3 regions of the Paenibacillus sp. MABNR03 genome follow, and region 3 is predicted to be linked to each of the others. Evidence: riboswitches for the same ligand, from Rfam matches in the RefSeq annotation. Region 3 holds a riboswitch; each other region holds the start of a gene.
The links. A riboswitch is a leader RNA that binds a small molecule or an ion and turns the genes downstream of it on or off. The one in region 3 is predicted to bind cyclic di-AMP.
Positions count from the first base shown of each region.

Region 1: it holds a riboswitch for cyclic di-AMP, as region 3 does, so the genes downstream of both, AAIH57_RS11765 (hypothetical protein) here and AAIH57_RS08060 (3D domain-containing protein) in region 3, are expected to answer to the same signal.
Region 2: it holds a riboswitch for cyclic di-AMP, as region 3 does, so the genes downstream of both, AAIH57_RS00060 (C40 family peptidase) here and AAIH57_RS08060 (3D domain-containing protein) in region 3, are expected to answer to the same signal.

Region 1 is NZ_JBCIYR010000002.1:700,286-707,381, reverse strand. Features, by position in the region: gene AAIH57_RS11775 (Nramp family divalent metal transporter) at 1-64, shown strand, start outside; gene AAIH57_RS11770 (HAD family hydrolase) at 224-907, opposite strand; gene AAIH57_RS11765 (hypothetical protein) at 1,055-1,453, opposite strand; cyclic di-AMP (ydaO/yuaA leader) riboswitch at 1,570-1,743, opposite strand; gene AAIH57_RS11760 (glutathione peroxidase) at 2,121-2,597, shown strand; tRNA gene AAIH57_RS11755 (tRNA-Leu) at 2,739-2,821, opposite strand; gene AAIH57_RS11750 (urease accessory protein UreF) at 3,246-3,947, shown strand; gene AAIH57_RS11745 (XRE family transcriptional regulator) at 4,216-4,419, shown strand; gene AAIH57_RS11740 (hypothetical protein) at 4,476-5,129, shown strand; gene urtE (urea ABC transporter ATP-binding subunit UrtE) at 5,152-5,847, opposite strand; gene urtD (urea ABC transporter ATP-binding protein UrtD) at 5,825-6,634, opposite strand; gene urtC (urea ABC transporter permease subunit UrtC) at 6,597-7,096, opposite strand, start outside.
Region 2 is NZ_JBCIYR010000001.1:8,200-15,295, reverse strand. Features, by position in the region: gene AAIH57_RS00075 (helix-turn-helix domain-containing protein) at 1-654, opposite strand, end outside; gene AAIH57_RS00070 (X2-like carbohydrate binding domain-containing protein) at 937-4,830, opposite strand; tRNA gene AAIH57_RS00065 (tRNA-Leu) at 5,154-5,238, opposite strand; cyclic di-AMP (ydaO/yuaA leader) riboswitch at 5,600-5,731, shown strand; gene AAIH57_RS00060 (C40 family peptidase) at 5,737-6,201, shown strand; gene AAIH57_RS00055 (carboxymuconolactone decarboxylase family protein) at 6,281-6,610, opposite strand; gene AAIH57_RS00050 (hypothetical protein) at 6,730-6,948, opposite strand; gene AAIH57_RS00045 (hypothetical protein) at 7,067-7,096, opposite strand, start outside.
Region 3 is NZ_JBCIYR010000001.1:1,919,172-1,926,267, forward strand. Features, by position in the region: gene AAIH57_RS08045 (PspA/IM30 family protein) at 1-422, opposite strand, end outside; gene AAIH57_RS08050 (hypothetical protein) at 546-887, opposite strand; gene AAIH57_RS08055 (polysaccharide deacetylase family protein) at 1,039-1,827, shown strand; gene AAIH57_RS08060 (3D domain-containing protein) at 1,962-2,636, opposite strand; cyclic di-AMP (ydaO/yuaA leader) riboswitch at 2,639-2,842, opposite strand; gene AAIH57_RS08065 (amino acid ABC transporter ATP-binding protein) at 3,113-3,838, opposite strand; gene AAIH57_RS08070 (ABC transporter substrate-binding protein/permease) at 3,825-5,261, opposite strand; gene AAIH57_RS08075 (M20 family metallopeptidase) at 5,470-6,645, shown strand; gene AAIH57_RS08080 (alpha-glycosidase) at 6,890-7,096, shown strand, end outside.

The sequences.
Region 1 (7,096 bases), on a different contig from region 3:
CATCGCTGCCGTGATCGTTATCCTAAATGTCTATCTGATCATCCAGACCATTATGCTGTTCTAATAAGAGGGAACAGGGTCCCGGTAGCCGGATGTCAACTCAAAAAAGGCTGATCTCCTCAAGTAGCTATACTTGAAGCGATCAGCCTTTTATAATGCCGTACATTTGCCTTGTCCACAATTTGATGACGCTCGCTAGGCTTCTATAAATATACTTTACCCGCTATTCTTCATTAGACACGAGTAAAGGAATTAGCTGTTCCAAACTTTCGATCGTCCAGTCCGCGTGCTCCTGACCCTCCAGTTCAGGCTGAAACCGTCCATAACCCTGCAGGATCCGAATTGTTCGCATCCCCAGCTTCTTGGCAGGAATGATATCGTTATCAATCCGGTCTCCAATCATTACAGCTTCCCCGGGCTCGCATCCAGCCTGTTTCAGGGCCACTGCATACAGCTCCGGGTCCGGCTTGGATACGCCTTCTTCTGCCGAACAGGCCAGTACATCGACGTACCTGCGCAAACCATAACTCTCCAGTCGCTCAGCTGTCCCCGGGCTCTGGTTGGCAATAATGCCAATCCGATAATGGCGTGACAACTCCTTCAGCACAGCATCAGCAGCAGCGAAAGGCTTCTCCAGCTCCTTCCGGAACTTCAGCTTCTCCTGAATCTGCTCCCTATGACGTTCATCACTAATTAATGTCCGAATCGCTACCTTCATGGGCCACTGCTCATATTTACGGTAACAGGAGGCGAATATCTCTCGCACCATCTCAATCTTCACCGGATATCCAAGTGAACAGGCTTCTCTTACGAACTGCCCGATAATATCATCTACCGGCTCCCATTCGTCTACCAACGTGTCTCCTACATCAAAAAACAACCACTTTAATCCACGTACATCCGGCACGCCTATTCCTCCTTGTTAGCCATGAACGCAACCTTGATCAATAAAAAAGAAGACCCATCATCATGCATGAGTCTCCTCAGAATTCCATTTTTCCATAAATTCAATTATAACAGGCACCTCACACCGGATCAATCGGCAGTCATCACATTAACCATTGAGCAAAAAGCCAACCTCTCCATTGAGGGAATATACAATCCGGTCTGCTCCCATTCCACGGTAAATCCCTTTGGGATGGCTCTGTTCGGTGATCACGCATAGCGATTTCGAGGTCCATGAACGGCAGATCTGCAAATACCTGCAGGTCAGGTTCAGACTGTTCTCAAAAATAAAAACGTTGCCTACGCTGGACTGCGGCAGAAACCATTTCTGCGCTTCCGCAGTATTCATGCGGATCACGTTCTCCACTCCGATTCTCCGGAGTTTCCGCTCTTCCCCTGCACTGTTGGTCAGAACGGCAAACGACATTTTTTTGTACATCAAAAGCTTGATAAACTTGCGCCCCGCTTCATTCGGTGCAGTTACTAAAATCATCTCATTATCCATCATTCGTTCCTCCCTTGGCGTGAAAAGACAACAAAAAAGAAGCGTGGGGGACCAAGGCCTCCCCGAACGCTTCTTAAATAACCCATGACGAAGACGCCATGAATATGCGTACGGCTTGTTGCCTCTCCCTTTAACGCTTACGAGGTTAGCTGACGGATTCGGGCGCGAGAGTCGCCCTATTTCCGGCTTGCACCGAAAAATTCACCCCATGGACCAGCTGCATTGCACAGCCATTCCGATTGGTTCCCCCGTTTCCCACCCATGAATGAATGGAAACTCAGCGATTAAAACATCGTTCCAGTTTCGTGTATTGATCAGAGCGATATTATCGTTTGTTTCGTTTTTCATGTTAAGTTTAATTGAAATAGAAATTACGATATGAATCATACACCCGCGCCATGTTGGTGTAAAGTCTGTACAGATCACCGAAATGACGAATTTATGCCATTACTTATTAATAATAGCGCTTACAACATTCCCATTCTCCATCCATCTCGATAAAGCTCACTAATTCTCGTCTTTATGAAAAATGTCTGGAATTTAAGGATCATTTAAACATCCAATAAAGGGGAAATATCTTTTTATTAATTTTGCATTATCTAATTGTAAACAATATAATATAAGTATACGAATAATGAACTCAACTATTATTATATGGAGGCGATACATCATAACCGTTTATGACTACAAAGTCACCACCCTTCGGGGACAGGAAGTGGAAATGTCCGAATATCGCAACAAGGTGCTGCTGATTGTAAATACGGCGAGCAAATGCGGACTGACCCCGCAATTTGAAGGTCTGCAGGAACTCTACGACAAATTCAAAGATCGTCAGTTTGAAGTATTGGGATTTCCGAGTAACCAGTTCGCCCAGGAAAAAGGATCATCCGATGATATTGCCGAGTTTTGCCAGATGAATTACGGTGTAAGCTTTCCCATGTTTGAGAAAATCGACGTGAACGGCTCAAGCGCTCATCCTCTCTTCCAACATCTGACTACAGAAGCACCGGGACTGCTCGGCTCCAAAGCCATCAAATGGAACTTTACCAAATTCCTTGTCGATCAGGACGGACGTGTCGTGAAGCGTTATGCTCCAAAAACGACTCCTGACCAAATTCAGGCAGATATCGAGAAGTTGTTGAAATAAAGGCACCACACAGCGGCCATCATCAGCACAGAACCCCAGGAAGTCAGGTTCTACTGGGGATGGCCTTTTTTACGCTATCTACAAACGCAAAAAAAAGAGGCTTTCCTCCATCGGAAAACCTCTTCTTATCGTACTTTATGATGCGGTCGAGAGGACTCGAACCTCCACGGGCATACGCCCACTACCCCCTCAAGATAGCGTGTCTGCCATTCCACCACGACCGCATGTCGTAAATAATCGGCAACAAAAATGATTATACAGGGTTATGATATAAAAGTAAAGCACTTTCTAAAAAGTGTCATTCTCCTGTGTTTTTTCTCCAAATATCGGTTCTTATCGTCATGATCGCTTACCGATTGCATACATTAAATTTCAAATCATTTTCCATCTATATTCATGTAATTTAGCATCCCAATAAGATGATCTCTCGAGTCCCCATCCCTTTCCCTACATTTACATTACCTAAAAAGTTATGTATGTTAACATTTAAATTGTTTTAACCGAATTCCAAAGATTTTATTGACAAAATACGGATATTTATGTGAATATATATATCATATAATTCGGATTTAAAAGCATAAGAGGAACCAAAAAGGAGTATAAATGTTATTTAATATAACATTTAACGAACGTAGGAGGCGAAAGACCGTGAACCGTGGGAATAAGCTGCTCGATTATGTTAAACTGCTTGATTCCTCCATCCAGGTCGGAGGGTTTACCCATTCCTTTGGTATGGATGTGCATATCTCTGAAGGTAGTATTCGAAATGCTGCAGATCTGGAATCCTTTATGCGCTGCCAGCTGCACCCCAGCATTGTTCGACTTGAAGGTATGGCAATCAAGGGCATCTACAGTGCAACAGATCATAACGACACATGGCGAACGGCTCTCATTGACAAATTGGTTCACGTTCAGCGAACTCCTGCTGATCTAAGGGATCAAGCCACCGCCATGGGCAAAAGACTGATCAAGCTGGCCCGGGCTCTTCATCCCTGGATTGAATTCAGCCAGCTCGAACACACCCTTGCCAAATACGAGTCTGTAGGCTGCCTCTCCACTGTTCACGCCTGGATCAACCACCACCTCGAAATCCCCGTCGAGGAAGCGGTCATGGGTTATTTGCACTCAGCCATGAGTGCATGTATATCCGAAGCATCTAAAGTCCTCCCTCTGGATAATGATACTACGCAGGAACTGCTGGTTCGCCTGGCCGCAGACCTGGAGCATGAATGGAATACCGTTAGCGCCTCTGCTGCGGATGGACCGGCACAGCCAACCTCAATGTCCATGAAATCGTTGTTCCCCAGCTTCCATATGCTTGGCGCAGGGCTTCATGCCTACCGGGCCTAACCCCGTTCACCCCAAGACACTCGCTTCCTCACACTTCCTCGGACGATAAAAAAGCACGCAGCAACCTCCTTGCTGACGTGCTTTTTTGTCATTCTCCCTAGTCTTATACACGTTTTTACGTCATTAAATGACACAAAAACACTAAAATTTATCATTTTATAATTGTTACATGACGTAATTACGTATATAATAAGATACACAGCTCGTATCTTCCATTATTTCACACAACCGGAGGCGGGTTGAATACTTCGATAAGGGGTGAACCCTTTTGAACAAAAAGAAACCCGTGACTCCGTTCGGATGGGCCATCAAACGACGCCTGACTGAGCTTCAGATGGATCAAAAAACCTTTTGTGAACAGCACGGCATCCCGCCGTACCGTTTATCCAACCTCATTCATGGCACACGAAAAGCAACCCGGTTCCGAAACCAGGTCGCAGAGCTATTGCAAATTCCGGATGAACTGCGATGACACGCCATTACCATGCCGCCCCTATCCTTTAACTGATTGCCAAGGAGGGCCCATTCATGAGCTACTTTACGACTGACCTGGAAAGATTGTCCTTCCATTCCATACGACATCAACTCATTATCGTCGACCGCAACTGGAGAATCCGCAGCTGCAATACCGCATGGCAAAATGGACTTGGGCAATTGTATTCGGAACAGAATAGATCAGACATCTACCGTTTGTCTTCCGAAACGTTTCATTATCTTCATCTGCTTCAGACATGGGCAGCTTATGAGGAGAGAACGAGAATCGAGGCAATCATCCAGCATTTTGAGAAGACTCAGCACTCCTTTGACCATTGCCATACATACGACATATCCTTGCAATTTGCGAACCTGGACATAAGGTGGTTCCGTCTGGAACTAACGCCTCTGCCCCAGTCAGATCCTTCGCTTCCGATAGAACTTGCCCTGATTGCGCACACAGACATCACGGAGCAGAAGCAGATCGAACAGCAGCTGAAGCAAGCTCTGTCAGAGGTGCGCACACTACGCGGACTGCTTCCCATTTGCGCGGTCTGCAAACAAATCAAGGATGAACAAGACATCTGGAATTCAGTTGAAAGTTACCTGGAGAAACACACGCACGCCGAATTTACGCACGACATCTGTCCAGACTGCATTCGACGCCTATACCCTAAGTACTCCAATATTTTGGACAAACGATCATGACCGGGACCAGACACACTCCGGTTTATACCGACAGATGGTGTTCAAATTGAGACATATCCAGTTCCTTCGGTGAACCTTGCAATGCAATTGCACCTTTGTCCATGACGTAGATATAATCCGCAGCACCGCGCACAAAGTCGATGCTCTGTTCAACGAGCAGCACCGAAATGTCGCCTTTTGCCTTGATTTGCAGGATGACCTGCCGGATATCCTCAACAATTGAAGGCTGTATGCCTTCGGTTGGTTCATCCAGCAATAACAAACCGGGCCGCGAGGCAAGCGCTCGCGCAAAGGCAAGCTGCTGCTGCTGGCCACCACTCAAATCTCCACCCTGACGTCCATACATGGTGGCAAGGACCGGGAACATCGCGAGCACATCCTCAGGGAACGCCTTCACTCCCGGTGCGGCTGTCTCCAGACCGAGCAGCAGATTCTCCTTTACTGTGAGCTGCGGGAAAATCTCACGCCCCTGAGGAACATATCCAATGCCGGCCTTGGCCCGTTTTGCCGGGTCCAAAGCGGATATATCCTGCCCCTTCCACTGAATGTTCCCCTTCCGGGTTTTGAGCAGGCCCATCAGTGTTTTCATCAGTGTTGTTTTGCCGACACCGTTACGGCCCATCAGACATACCACCTGTCCAGCCTGCACATCGAGATTCACACCACGCAGCACATTGCTTTCTCCGTAACCAGATTCAATTCGCTGCAATGACAGCATGATCATCCCTCCTTTTGCCCAAGTAGACTTCAGCTACCCGAGGATCTTCCTGTACCTCCGCCATGGTCCCTTCCTTCAGCAGCTTGCCTTCATGCATCACCGTCACCTTTGCCGCATACTCACGGACAAACTCCATGTCATGCTCCACAACCACAACCGAACGTTCCTGTGCAATGTCCTGTAACAAACGGCCCGTTTTATGCGTCTCTTCATCAGTCATTCCCGCAACCGGTTCGTCCAGCAGCAACACACGTGGTTCCTGAAGCAGCAGCATGCCAATTTCGAGCCATTGCTTCTCTCCATGAGAGAGTGCTCCTGCTCGTGTATACACACGATCCTGTAAACCGATCTGCTGAATAACCCGTTCCATCGCAGCACTTATTTTCCCATACCGCGGAATTCGAAGAGTCCGTAGAGGGGAACGCTGACTTTCCGCTGCCAAAGCCAGATTTTCCTGTACAGTTAACCCTCCGAAGATGGACGGTGCCTGGAATTTGCGCCCCACGCCTTTCCGAACGATCTGGTGCTCTTTCAGACGTGTCAGCTCCGTGCCATCATCCAGCTGCACAGTGCCCGAGAGAGGTTTTGTTTTTCCGCAAATCACATCCAGCATTGTTGTTTTCCCCGCACCATTGGGGCCGATCAGAAAATGCAGATCATGCGCATGCAGCTTCAAGTTCATGCCTTTAACTGCAACGAATCCGCCAAAAGCCACGGTAATATCCTCAGCCAGCAACACAGATGCGGCCTCAGTAGACTTCAGGTTTTTCCTGACTGACTGGGACATGCACAACCTCTCCTCTCCGCTTCAGCAATCGAACGACATTACGATAAACTCCGACAAGTCCGTTAGGCATAAATAAAACAACTGTTACAAACAGCCCGCCCAGAACAAACAGCCAACCTTCAGGGTACGCCTCACTTATCCCCGTTTTGGCAGCGTTAAGCACAACCGCCCCGATCACAGCTCCAATCAGTGTGCCGCGACCGCCCAAGGCAACCCACAATACCATTTCAATGGAGGGGACAATCCCCATCATGGAAGGCGAGATAATACCAACCTGCAGAACAAAAAGCATACCTGCTATCCCCGCAAGTGCCCCGGAAAGGGCAAACGTTAGCGTTTTGTATCCTGCCGGATCATATCCAAGGAAACGTACCCGGTTTTCTCCGTCCCGTGAAGCTTCCAACACCTGACCAAACCGGCTGTTCACCAGTTTCCTGCACAGCAGATATGTGAGCACCAGGA
Region 2 (7,096 bases), 1.9 Mb from region 3:
GGATGTCATCTTGGCCATCTCTGATACTCCGCTGCCCTTCAGCGCGATGGTGTTTCCCTGCGCATCACTGATATGAACCCATCCACCATATCGATCCGTCAGACTGGACAGCAGTCCAACAATCATTTTCTCGTCAATGACAACGACGGCGACCGCTGGTGAAGAATTATTGAAGCTGTCCAAAGGCAATGACTGCATATACGTAATGACCGAAGTTTGCTGACCTCTGCTGACATAGGAACTGAGCGGCTTGATCTCACTCCGGTGCGTTTGATCTAATACTTCCTTCATCCACTCCTCCAGTGACAGATCGGTATAATGAAAATCGGTGTAATAATGATTCGGCCTGTAGGAAGAGCCCGGGGTGAGGATCAAATTATAATTGGCCAGATAAATATAATAATTTTGCAGGAAATCATTTGTCTGTCCAAACGTCAGTACATTTTCCATGGCTCGCCATATGCCATATACATTCGTTTCGTTATCCCTTTCATTCATAAGAACGTTCAGTTCCTGATTAACGGCAAGCTGTCTCGTGAAACCTTCGACTTCAGCCATGCGGCGCTCTAATATTTCTTGGCCCTTCTCAAGCTGGGTAATCCCATTCTCAATGGAAATGGACTGTGTTACGGAAATCGAAGTGAGATAAGACATATAACCACCAATGCTGGGTATAACCAAAATGATCACATACGAAATGAGAAATTTCCGAAAAACACTGGAATTTTTAATGGGTAACCCCCTCCCTTACCGAGATATTGGCAGCGCTATCATACTCACAGATTATCTCATTTTTTAACTTAGTCAAATGTTTTCTTGGTCATGCAGCAGCTGTGTTCGTTTTTTTCACCACCAACATCCTCTCTCTTGATTATTCCGTATCATTATAAAGAAGGGGACCACTTGGGTCCCCTTCTCACTGAAGCTATTTCCACACTATTCCACCCATTGTTCCCCGCCATTTGCAGCAGGCTTCGAAACATGATCAGCAGAAGCTTCTTCAATATCTCCAAAAGCCCAATGCGAAGGTAAGACATCTTTCCACTTCGGCTGCGAAACACCTGTAAGCGGGCCTCTGCTGAGCGCTCGGTTAATGACGACAACGGCTTCTGCCCGTGTCAACTCCGCATTCGGCCGGAAAGTGCCGTCACGGTAACCCGTCAGGATTCCCAAGCTTTGTGCTCTCAGAATTGCATCCTTTGCCCAATGACTGCCGATATCGCTAAATCCGCTGCCGGGTGTGGCGGGACCCGGATTTAGGCTCGCCGCAAGACTTGCCATCTCTGCACGGCTTAATGATTGGTTTGGTTTAAATGTACCATCCTTGTAACCTTTCATAAGTCCCATCTTTGCTACCTTGGCAATGGCCTCTGCTCCCCAATGGGATGAATCCACATCTCTGAATGTTACATCCGATTGTACAGCACCTTTATCATATACCTGGGCTAAAATAGCTGCCATTTCTGCACGCGTGATCTTGTTATTCGGTTTGAACAAACCGTCCTTATATCCGTTAATGTAGGCCTCATGCCGCATCGTCTTATCATCCGTGTTCTCCGAAGGTTCCTCTCCCGTTCCTGTTTCAGGAGCTTCCGAAGGAGTTACCGGAGGCAGTGTGACGGGAGCTGATGGTGCCCCTGGATTGGAAGGTACGGACGGTCCTGGTGGATTTGTCGGATTCGTTGGCCCACCGTTCCCGGCAGCGATTGTAAATTTCAGTTGATCGGTGAGCATAAGCTCACCAGACTTCTTAACCGCTTTCAGCGTGTGTACACCACTTGTCATTCCCGAGATGCTGTATATCTCCTGCTGATTTTTACGACCTTGGCTGTATGTGTCTACCGTTTGGACCAGGTTTCCGTTGATATAGATGTCTACTTCCCCCTGCTGCGGCCCGGTAGGTGAAATCATGCTTATGCCGGTTCCTTTGAAGACATACTCAAATGAATCACCATCTACGGTCGAATAATGAATATCGTTGAGGTAGTCGCCGTCAAAGACAAAGCTAAGTTTCAGCGTGCCGAGCGGCTGCTGGGCAAGATACGACTTTTTCAATGTTACCCGATCACCTGCTGCCTCATAATCGGTCCCCACAACCAGTTCTTGTGATCCGTTCATGATTTTGCTGAAACTTTCCGGCTCCTGTAAAAGCTTCACTTCAATATCTGCCTGCGCAGATTCAGCTTTGTCAAAAATGGCGCTCACCGGCTGAATGATATTGGGGATTTCCACTTTTAGAAAGTCCAGCAGCATGAACCGTCCGGACTTTTTCACAGCTTTTAGTGTGTGCTGTCCATCCGGTAGTCCAGAAATACTGTACACCTTTTGCTGTGCCAATCGTCCTTCACGGTAAGCACTTACCGTTTCCTTGAATTCACCATCCACGTAGATATCCATATCTCCCTGTGAAGGGTCGACTTCCGTATAAAATTGGATGCCCGTTCCGCGGAATTCATACTCAAAATAATCGCCGTTCTGCTCGGCGTAATGCACGTCATCCTGATAGTCACCGAATGCTCTTCCCGTACTGCGTGACCAGTTGCCGCTGTACTTGATGGCGGGATCGTCGTTATTGATCATTGCGAACCGGATTCCTGAAGTATCGCTCACCTTGATTGTCAGCGTCTGCGGATCACCCGAGCTAAATACCACACTTAGCTCTGTTGTTCCCACTGGCAGCTGCGCGAGGTATTGCTTCTTGATCGTTAACGTGTTGTCAACGACCTCGTAGTCATTTTCATCGAGAAGAACCCCGTCTTGTTCCAAGCCTGTCAATACATTGCCGTTCAAGTTTAACGTGATTTTCAGATCCGCTTGTTGCTCCGTTACCTTGTCGAAGTCTGCTGTAGTTGGACTAATCGTACTGTTCTGCCCTCCAGCCTCTTTCTCCTTCGATACCTTGAGCGCATCCAAAAGCATGTACTGGCCCGAATCCTTAACTACCTTCAATGTATGTGTGCCACTGGGCAGATCCGTTTTGCTGTACAGCACCTGCTGAACTTCCCTTTCTCCATCGGTATAAGCACTTACTTGTTCTGCCGCTCCATTATCAAGAATGATGCTCATATCTCCCTGCTCTCCATGTTTCTCTGTCAGCAGCTCAATGCCTGTACCTGTAAACGTGTACTCCAAATAATCCCCGTCTTGTTCCGTATAATGCACATCGTCATTGTAGTCCCCAAAACCTCTGCCGGAATTCGAGTTCCATGAACCCGTGTATTGGATCTCACTATCGTCATCGTTAACGTAGACCACATCGGTAACCGTGGCATTGTTCCCGGAGACGGAAGACGCAGCTGGTTCATCTGCAGCATTCGAATCGCTCGCCGTACCCGGATTCGTGGGTTCCGTGCCCGTAGAATCCTGAATGACTATACTCAAATCCTGTGCACCTTCTAATTGTTCCTTGCCTCCATTGCGCTTCCAATCCCCGTTATAGCGCATGCCCGTATCATCGTCATTCACAGTTGATGTTCCACTCAGTGCTGTTACTTTCAGCATCCGTGAAGCATGAGGCTCCAATAAACCGCTGCTGAATTCCTCGTTAAATGTACCCAGTTCAGAGTGGCTCCACAGATCACGGACCGATGCGGGGCCTTCCAGGCCAATATCACTCCAGTTGACATTGACCTCAGCACTTCGGTTGCCCAGATTAAACAAGGCTACACTGTAGGTCCCATCTCCATTATTGGCATACCATACCTGCTGCTTCGTATCGATCGAGACCGGATGAGCCGGACGCCCAGCCTGATTAACGGCAATCACTTCATCGTTCGTTAGCATTTCCAGTCCATAGCTGTCCAGTCTGGTCATGTCATTTCCTGTATATAAGGGTGCAGAAGAGATCGCCCAGAACGTCATCGCGGTCTTCCGCTCATCCTTAGTGAGCCCATCCATAGAGCCATTGCCAACGTTTAGCGAATCAAAATCGTTCCACCCGCCGGGGCCTGCATCCCGCCACCAAAGCGCTGCGATCGGAAACAGACGTGCAATATTAGCCCACTGCGTCAAACCCACATTACTGTCGTATGCTTCGACATCCCAGTCGATACGCCAGCCGTTGGCGTGTTTTTTCCAGAAATCCACGTAGTTGTGGTCCAGTGCCCATGAAAGCTCGAACCAGATATTATGTCTTGCCAAAGCCTTGGACCAGGCCTCCACATCTCCTCGTGCATCCCGGCTCAAATTGTTGATTCCCGAACCTGGGGTCACACTGTCGAATTTGACAAAGTTAATACCCCACTTGCCCAGAAGATCGGCGATGGAATCGATGTATTTCTGAGCACACGGATTCGAGAAATCAATCTTGTAGGTATAGGCATTCCAGGCATCCATCACCGTGAGCGGCTGGTATGCGATGTCCTGCATCCGGCATGCTCCACCCGTCCCGTAGATCTCCAAATTTTTATTGTACGCATCAATGGATAGTCCAGGGATCAGATAGATCCCGATCTTCTGACCATTGTTATGAACATAGTCAATAACCTCCTGAAATCCGTTCGGATACAGCGCAGCGTTAGGGATCGGTCTTCCGTATTCGTCATTGTCTCCATTCCATCCCGCATCAATGTTGATATATTCATAGCCATGGGCTTGCAGCTTCTCGCGCATGGCATCCGACTGCTTCTTAATGCTCTCTGCGGATATCCATTTCACTGAAGGGTCATACACCTGCATACTGTAACTGCTCCAGCCCATATACGGTTTCTCGGCCAATGCTGCATCCGCCGCTTCGGCTACATGATCTTTTGTTCCTGTAAAACCAAACTGTACTGCTGCCATGATGAACACCAGAAGAACCATTGCCATCCTTTTCCCTATTCGTTTCAAATCATCCCTACCCCCTCTGAAATGTGAATTCAAGTCATTCATGATAGCGCTTTCCTTACGAGAAGAGAATAGTGGATGTACTACTTCCGGGATAGGTACAATTCGGCATTTTGCGTACATTTCACCTTGATTACGGGGCAAATCAGCCATAGAACAGACATTTTTCCTTTTACCTCAGGTATAGACCAAAATGAATTATCTTTTGTTACGCCTCAATCAAGTGGCAAATCCTCAATAGAGTTGGGAGTTCCGTTCCTCAAAAAAGACATAAAAAAAGGTCTCTCGCAGGCGTTAGCCTAACGAGAAACCTTTTCCTCTTATGATGCGGTCGAGAGGACTCGAACCTCCACGGGGGGTTAGCCCACACGGACCTGAACCGTGCGCGTCTGCCAATTCCGCCACGACCGCATATGGTATATCTCCGGGATAATCTATCGCGGCGACAAGAAATAATATATCATGTGGAATTCATAGTGTCAACACTTAAAATAAATGGATATATCACAAAGGCATATAGAGAGCGCTGAAGTCAGAATGACCTCACTTTACATGTCGGAAACGAATCGTCTCTTCTCTTTTTACTCCAATCAAAATATTTGTCCAAATTCTCCCCTGTTGAAACACAAATTACTTTTTTGTCATCATAAATAATCATTCGGAACTACTCTATTCTGCAAAAAGTCTTGAATTCCGTTAACATTGAAGGAGGAAGAAACGTTTGACAATTACGCATTTATGCAATATAGTTTCAAAAGGTTACAAAAACTTAATTATTCAATTGCCGAGTTTCATGTTTGAAAACGGGGGAACCATTTTGGGTGAATTATTCTTATACATAGGAAATATAGGGAACCTTCTACCGAACCCTTAGCTAACTCCGTAGGCATCGAAGGGAGAACATTGATTTTGAAAAAGCTTATCATTTCTATTTTTGGAGCAGCCGTTCTATTTACATCCGGTGCAGCAAGCACTGAGGCAAACAGTATCAACACCGTCGTTAACAGCATGACTGGCATACCTTACAAGTGGGGCGGCACGACGCTGGCCGGTTTTGATTGCTCTGGGTTTATGAGATATATTTTTGAAAAATATAGTATTGAATTACCACGTACATCACAACAGCAAGCCAAAGCAGGTACTCCGGTATCCAAAGCGAATCTGCGGACAGGTGATCTGGTGTTTTTCAACACTTCAGGCAAAGGCATTTCACACACAGGCGTATACATTGGTGGCGGACAGTTCGCTCATGCCTCCAGCAGCAAAGGTGTCAGCATTACCAAATTAGCAAATCCGTATTTTAACACACGTTACGTTACCGCACGCCGGGTAACTGGACAATTTATGTATAACAAGATGCTCGGAAAAATATAAGTTGGACAAAAAACAGGCTCCGGATCAATCCAGGGCCTGTTTTTCTGTCTTGCTATGCTTACTCATTCTCAAGGAGAACCTAGTGCAATGCTTTTTGTACACGCATTGCGCCTTGTGACAGCGCGTGACCGCCACCAACGGCTCCTGCTACCGCTACCGTCTCCATAATTTCCTGGTCGGTTGCACCCTTTGCACGGGCCTCTTCCACATGGTAAAACGTACATACCTCGTTATTGGCAAACAATCCGATTCCGAGAGCAATCAGCTGCTTGGTTTTAGCATCAATGGCACCTGACTGAAAGCATTCCCCGGTAAACTCATGGTACGATTTCACCACCCCAGGCAACGCGTTGCTTAATTCTCCAATCTGATCCTTATAAGCATGAACCTTATCATTCATCAATGTCATGGCTATTGCACATCCTCTCAGCTGATATGTTACCTTCTCGCTGTACCTATCTTCTCTCCCGAGTGGTGCAATTATGCCAAAACATCCATGGTAATTCCATGCATCGGACCGGGTCTCTTTTATTCACTGAGCGGGCTTTGACGCGGTTCGCTAAAGAGCTGATAACGATAGTTACGATCCAACTTGACCACGCGTCTGTTCTGGCGGCGGATGAGCACCTGTTCCCCATCCCAGGCAACGACAATCCCGGTTACATCGTTGGATTCCAGCCCGTCCCGTATCACTCTTACTTTTTCACCCGATAAGCGCAGTGCATCCAATTCTGCATCACTAATCATGTCTATGGCTCCTATGTTCCAAATTTATTTACAAAAAGAGACCTAAATGAAAAGTCATTTAGGTCTCACGTGACTGTATTGGACTGTCATGTCATTCGAAAAATGTCCCGACTGAAAGTTACCGCTGCGCGTGCTCTTTGCTGTCGTT
Region 3 (7,096 bases):
GCAACCAATGTCTCACGTTTGTTTTTCATCTGTGTCAATTGCTTGCGCATCTCATCCAGCTTGCCGCGCAGATTGTCTGCAGATGCTTTGTTCTGATCATAGCTTGTTTTGTATTCCGCCATTTTCACTTCTGCCGCTTTTTTCTCTTCCAGAGCCCGGCGTGCCAGATCCATGTTCTGTGCACGTGCTGCAGTATGAGCTTGCTCCTCACGCTTCTTCACCAAAGCTTCCTGTTCTTCGAACAGCTGCTTGAATTTTTTCTCAATAGCGATTTGTTGAGCTACAGCTTTCTCGGCATCTTCCAAATCTTCCTGCATATCACGGATATATTGATCCGTCATCTTGATTGGATCTTCTGCCTTGTCAATAATGGCATTAATGTTAGACATCGTTAAATCACGTAAACGTTTGAACATGGACATTATGGTATTCCTCCTAGTCGATATTACATCTTGTATATAAACATACATACGTGGTAATCTTTCACTCGTTTCAATTTTACCAAAAAAAAGTTTAAAACACGATGCTCTGCCTTCCAAAATCTACTATGTTTTTACATCTGCCTGGTTTAAATGATCGTCCAGCAGCTTTTCTGCCGTCAGCACGATCTCATCAATCTGCATGCGTGTAATGGCGTCGAAATGAATGCCCATTACAACAGTCACGGTTACCTTGAGATGATTCGCAGCCTTGCGTGCAAGCCGCTCGCATAGCTCCTGTTCCTTATGGCCCGGAATGTGGATTGCAGTCCCGACCACCCGTTCACGTTCCGGATAAAAGGTTGCTACAGCCCCAATATGAGCTTTCCCACCAGTGACCAAAAATATCTTATCCTCTCCTGCATCAATTACCTGTAAACGAACCGTATTTAAATCATAAGCATTCATTAGTCCACCCATCCTTTATGTGTGTATATGTAATGGTGGAATTATGAACCCAATGGATCAGATTGGACAATGAAACTTCTCACATCATGCATAATGAACCAACGCCAAGGGCATACCAAAGAGAACGCAATTTTGAGAAGGAGGCTGTATCATGCGAATTCGCCTCATCGTACTTTCCATGCTGGTCCTGATCCTGAGTGGAAGTTATTCTCCTGGACATCTATGGGCTAATTCAGCTCCGGACAGTCTGCCTGCTGCAAAACCCGATCTATCTGAAGATGAACAGCTGACACTGGGTCAGCTAAGGCAGAAATATGCGGACACATTCAAAACCAATGGCCCTTCTACCAGACAAGTGGCACTGACTTTTGATGATGTGCCTGATCCAAGGTTCACCCCACAGGTGCTGGATATATTGAAAAAATACAAAGTAAAGGCTACTTTTTTCATTGTGGGCAACCGCGCTGAGAAACATCCCGACCTCGTCAGACGAATCGTTAGGGAAGGCCATATTGTTGGAAACCATAGTTACAACCACCCTGAATTCAGTAAGCTGTCTCTCAACGCTTTTCGTAAACAGATCCTACATACCGGCGACATTATTCATAAACTGACCGGGTACACACCGAAGATGATTCGTCCTCCATACGGGGACATTAACGAAAAACAGCTGCAATGGGCCGCCAGACAGCAGTACAGTATCGTAAACTGGAACGTGGATTCACTGGATTGGAAAGGTCTTAACAAGGACCAGGTGAAGCAAAATGTGTTATCTGCGGTCAAGCCGGGTTCCATCATTCTCCAGCATGCCGGAGGCGGTGTGGGTTCCAACCTGTCCGGTACATTAGAGGCACTACCGGAAATTATTGATGAGTTGCGGTGTCGGGGATTCAATCTGGTGACCTTGGACGAGATGCTGCAGCTGCCCAAGAGCAAATAATGTCCGAAGTAACTGTCACTTACAAACATGTATCTGCAAACGAACGCAAACTTGAGTTTGCAGATACAAGACAAAAGGTGCCCTTCAGTCACGATCATCATGACTAATGGACACCTTTATTGTGGATGATTATATTATTTTAAAATGTAAAGTTCAACGTCCTGAAAACCAAATGTGCTCACAGACTTCTGACTGCCAGGAATGAAAATATCAATTCGTTTTCCCTTGATGGCTCCACCAATGTCACGCGCAGTTGCTACAAATGCTTGCTTTGGTAGTCCCGGATGGGAGTGACCTGTAACCAGTACTTTTGTTCCCAGTGGAATAACACTTGGATCAACGGCGATAGTGCCCAATTCGAGCGGATTACCAAAGTAATCCACAGCACCCCATCCCCCATTTTCAGAGGCATCTGCAGAGTAAGCAGTTGCTTTCACTTCTACTGCCTTACTATAGTCGAACGTTTTACCCCAGGCTTGAACGACTTTGTCATCTGCATTTACATCAAGACTTGCTGTCGTGATGGTCTTCGCCGCGGATGAGCTCTTAGAGGCTGCAGCAGCCTTGACCGTGTTGGTTTTGCCAGGAATGGTAATCTTCAAACCACCATAAATGTTGTAAGGCGAAATGTCATTGTTAGCTTTGATAAGTGTGTTAAGTCCAACGCCATATTTTTTCGATAAGGTGTAGAAGGTATCCCCCTCTTTGGCCACGTGAACAGAATCAGCGTGAGCTGGAACGGCCTGGATGAGCATTGCTGCTGTCAGCAGGGCTGTTGCTGTTTTGGCTATACTTCTCTTCTTAATCATGGTCTTCCTCCCTCATTGTGCCTGCGAAGTTAGTTGTCGGATTCGGATGGAGGAAACCACCCTATAGGTTCGCTGTTACATTGGTGATGCGTTATGTACCCCTAATTCACCCCTAGCAGCGTGTAATTTCAATCTTCCCCCGTACACGCTTTGCATCATTACATCCTCCACACTTCCTGCTCAGGAAGTTTCGGCAGAATCAATATATCACAATTTTGTAACCAGGGTCCGTAGTAAATGTTACCAAATGGTATGTTCAGTTCATGATGAGACTGAATTTATAAGGTTTTTTCAGAAAATGGGTGTGTAAAAGCAGCTTTCAACAATGACAGAAACGTTACTTTTATGTAAATCCATGCTTATGCAGCTCACAAAAAACAACCCTGCTAACGGTATAGTTAACAAGGCTGTTTGATTAAATATTTATGATTAATGATGAAAAATGAAAGGCTATCCGTCGACTTTTCAAGGAAAGTCTATGACAACACTTTGCCCAGAAAATCCCGTGTACGGGCATGTTTAGGGTGTCCAAACACTTCGTCAGGTGTTCCTTCTTCCACGATTACGCCACCATCCATAAAGATGATGCGATCACCAACTTCTCGGGCAAAACCCATTTCGTGAGTGACAATAACCATGGTCATACCGCCTTCAGCGAGACGTTTCATTACATCCAGCACTTCCCCGACCATTTCAGGATCAAGCGCAGACGTTGGCTCGTCAAACAGCATTACATGGGGCTGCATGGCGAGTGCCCTGGCAATGGCAATCCGCTGCTTCTGTCCACCAGACAGCTGATTCGGATATGAATCCTTCTTATCGAACAAACCAACGGTATTGAGCAAGTCTGCAGCGATCTGATTTGCTTCCTGTGCTGACTGCTTTTTAACCTTGATTGGGGCAATCGTAATGTTTTGCTGTACGGTTTTATGCGGAAACAGATTAAAATGCTGGAATACCATCCCCATTTTTTCCCGCGTTGCATTAATGTTGTGTTTGGGATCTGTGATCGACACACCTTCAAACTCAATTTCGCCTGAGGTCGGCTGCTCCAACAGGTTGAGGCAGCGCAAGAAGGTACTTTTACCCGATCCGGAAGGACCGATGACTACAACGACCTCACCCTTGCCAATTGTTACATTAATGCCTTTAAGCACATCGTTTTTTCCATAGGATTTGTGTAATTGTCTAACGTCTATCACTTGCACTCAACTTCCTTTCCAGTCGACCCAGCAGCTTGGACAAAATGAATGTCAATACAAAATAGATGGCTGCCGCAATAAGGAACGGATTCATTCCTTGGTACGTAATGTTTTTGACTACACTTGCCTGGTACATGATATCGACCATACCAATGACCGAGATAATGGACGATTCTTTAATAATGGTCACAAATTCATTACCGATGGCAGGCAGCACTGCTTTGAAAGCCTGTGGCAGGATAATGAACCGCATCGCTGCACCTTTCCCCATCCCCAGGGAACGAGCTGCTTCAAGTTGACCGCGATCGACACCTTGAATACCCGCACGGAAGATCTCGGCAAGATAGGCACCACTGTTAATCGAAAGGGTAATGATACCCGCTTGCAGCGCCGAGAAGTTAATTCCGAAGGTCAGGGAAAGACCGTAATAGATAATCATCAATTGAACCAGCATCGGCGTACCCCGAATAACTTCAACGTAGGCAGTACCGATCCAGCGGAGGATCGCAAGGTCATGCATTCGGAACAGGCAAATGATCAATCCGATGATCACCCCAAATATGACGCCAAGTGCAGACAGCAAGAGGGTGTAACCAACACCTGTCGCATAAAAACTTTTATATTGCCAGAACACTTCAAAAATGTTTGGCGTTTTGGTTTCCCGGTCAGCCATCAACTGACTGGCTTCCGTAACCATTTGATCGATTCTGTTTTCGCTTTTCAGCCGTTCAAGCGTACCATTAACTGCATTCAGCAATTCCGTGTTTCCCTTACGAATCCCGATTGCGGCTTCCACCTGCTCTTCGTCCGGAATTGCAGGAGCAAGTCCAATCGCATCGTCCAAATAACCTGCAGCAACGGTATCCTCAACGATTGCAGCGTTGATCCGTTTGGTTTGCAGCTGCAGCACAATATCCGAGATTTTATCCAGAGAAGTCAGCTTGGCTCCCGGAATCTTCTGTCCGATCGTTTCCTGAATGGAACCTTTTTGTGCACCGATCTTTTCATTCTCCAGCTCGGTCATTGTTGGATATTTGTCTTTATCCTCATTCCGGACCATAATCACTTGTTTCGATTTATAATAGGTATTTGAAAAGTCGATACTTTTCTTGCGCTCCTCTGTCGGTGTCATGCCCGAGATGACCAGATCCACACGGCCACTTTGCAAGGCAGGCAGTAGACCGTCAAAGCCCATGTCCTCAATGACGAGCTCTGCGCCCAGATCGGCAGCAATTTCTTTGGCTATCGCAATATCAAATCCTACAATCTCATCTTTTCCATTGATGACTTTATGGAATTCATATGGTGCAAAGTCGGCACTTGTGCCAAGCACCAGTTTTTTGCTGCCTGAATTACCCGTAGTTCCACTTGCAAGCGCCGAAGGTACGGCTGCCGTCAGTAAAACGACAAAGGCCAACAGCATCATAATGTAACGACTTATCAATTTCAACCCTGTTCTCCCCTTACAATACTTTGTATGCTTTCTCATGTTGATGCCTGAGTCATTATAAAGTACAATGCATGATTATGCAATGCATTTTGAAATTACAAATCCTGACTTGTTTCTGAAAAATACACGCAAACATGATATAATTACTGCATTATTTTCATTTTGCATAAGGAGTTTTACGATGACACATACCAAATCACAAATTTTGTCGGTTATTGATCAATATGCTTCCCGTTTTAAAGAGATTTCATCATACATTGGTGCCAACCCCGAACTAGGGAATGAAGAATATCTCGCCTCTGCCCGGTTGAAGGAGGAACTCAGCTTCCACGGCTTCGATGTGGAGGCTCCCGTACTTGGACTGGATACGGCCTTTATCGGTACCTACTCGGCTGCCAAATCAGGACCAACCATAGCCCTTTTATGCGAATATGATGCACTTCCTGAGATCGGACACGCCTGTGGTCATCACCTGATCTGCATGATGAGTTTGGGTGCTGCTGTCGGTTTGAAATCCATCCTGGATGAAGTCGGTGGCACGCTAAAGGTATTCGGAACACCTGCGGAAGAAACGCGTGGTGCCAAAGTTCCGATGGCGGAAGCCGGCCTGTTTGATGACTGTGATATCGCGCTGATGGCCCATCCATATTACGCTTATGAGAAATCAGGCAGCTCTCTGGCCATTGATGCAGTACAATTTGAATTCCACGGAAAATCGTCTCATGCTGCTGCCAGTCCGCATGAAGGGATTAATGCTCTCGACGCCGTAATCCAGACATTTAATGGCATTAATGCATTCCGCCAGCAGGTGAGAAGCACCGTTCGGATTCATGGAGTTATCAATAGCGGGGGTCAAGCGGCCAACATCATTCCCGATTATGCTTCTGCCCAATTCTATGTACGCGCCTCAACAAGAAAAGAACTGAATACACTTACGCAGCGCGTCATACAGATTGCTGAAGGTGCTGCGCTGCAAACAGGCTGTCGTCTCGTGACTTCCAATTATGAAACATCATATGATGAGATGGTGACCAATGAATCTTTATCTGCTGCTTTCAGTGAAAATCTGATGGAACTTGGTATTCCCCAAGAAGAGATTGTCAGCGGCAACGACCATGGGTCTATGGATATCGGTAACGTGTCCTTACGCTGTCCTGCGATCCACCCTTATATCCGTGTTGTGGATGAAGTTCATACCCTCCATTCCATCGAATTTCGTGATTTGGCGCTGCAGGAACGAGCGCTGGACGGCATGATTTTGGGTGCAAAAGCACTTGCTACAACGGCCTGTGATGTGCTGACCAAGCCAGAATTGCTGCAATCTATTCGAACTGAGTTTGAACAGGCTGTTCGTTAATCCAAGGTATTTAGCTCTCTGAAATGTAAGAAGAGGTGTTCTTCGGGACGGATTTACGTCTGCGGAAAACACCTCTTTTGTTTATTCTGCATACGTATAATCAGGCAAAACATGGAGAAGCCTGTGAAATGAAAACGATGAAAATGATGAAAAATTTTCTTGTTATGTAAACCGTTTCTGGTTCATTTGCTGTCTAGCTTGGTTATGTATAGCTATAACTTATCTTGATACAGGAGGTGCTGTCATGCTGCTCGAAGCGATGTACCACGTTCCCCGTGACAAGTGGGCCTATGCCTATAACCCGTCTACGATTCATCTGCGTGTACGAACCAAGAGAAATGATGTAGAATATGTGACTGCACTGACCGGTGATAAGTATGATTGGGATGGAACCTATAGAGAAATCCAGCTGGAAAAAGCCGCATCTGACAGCATGTTTGATTACTGGGAG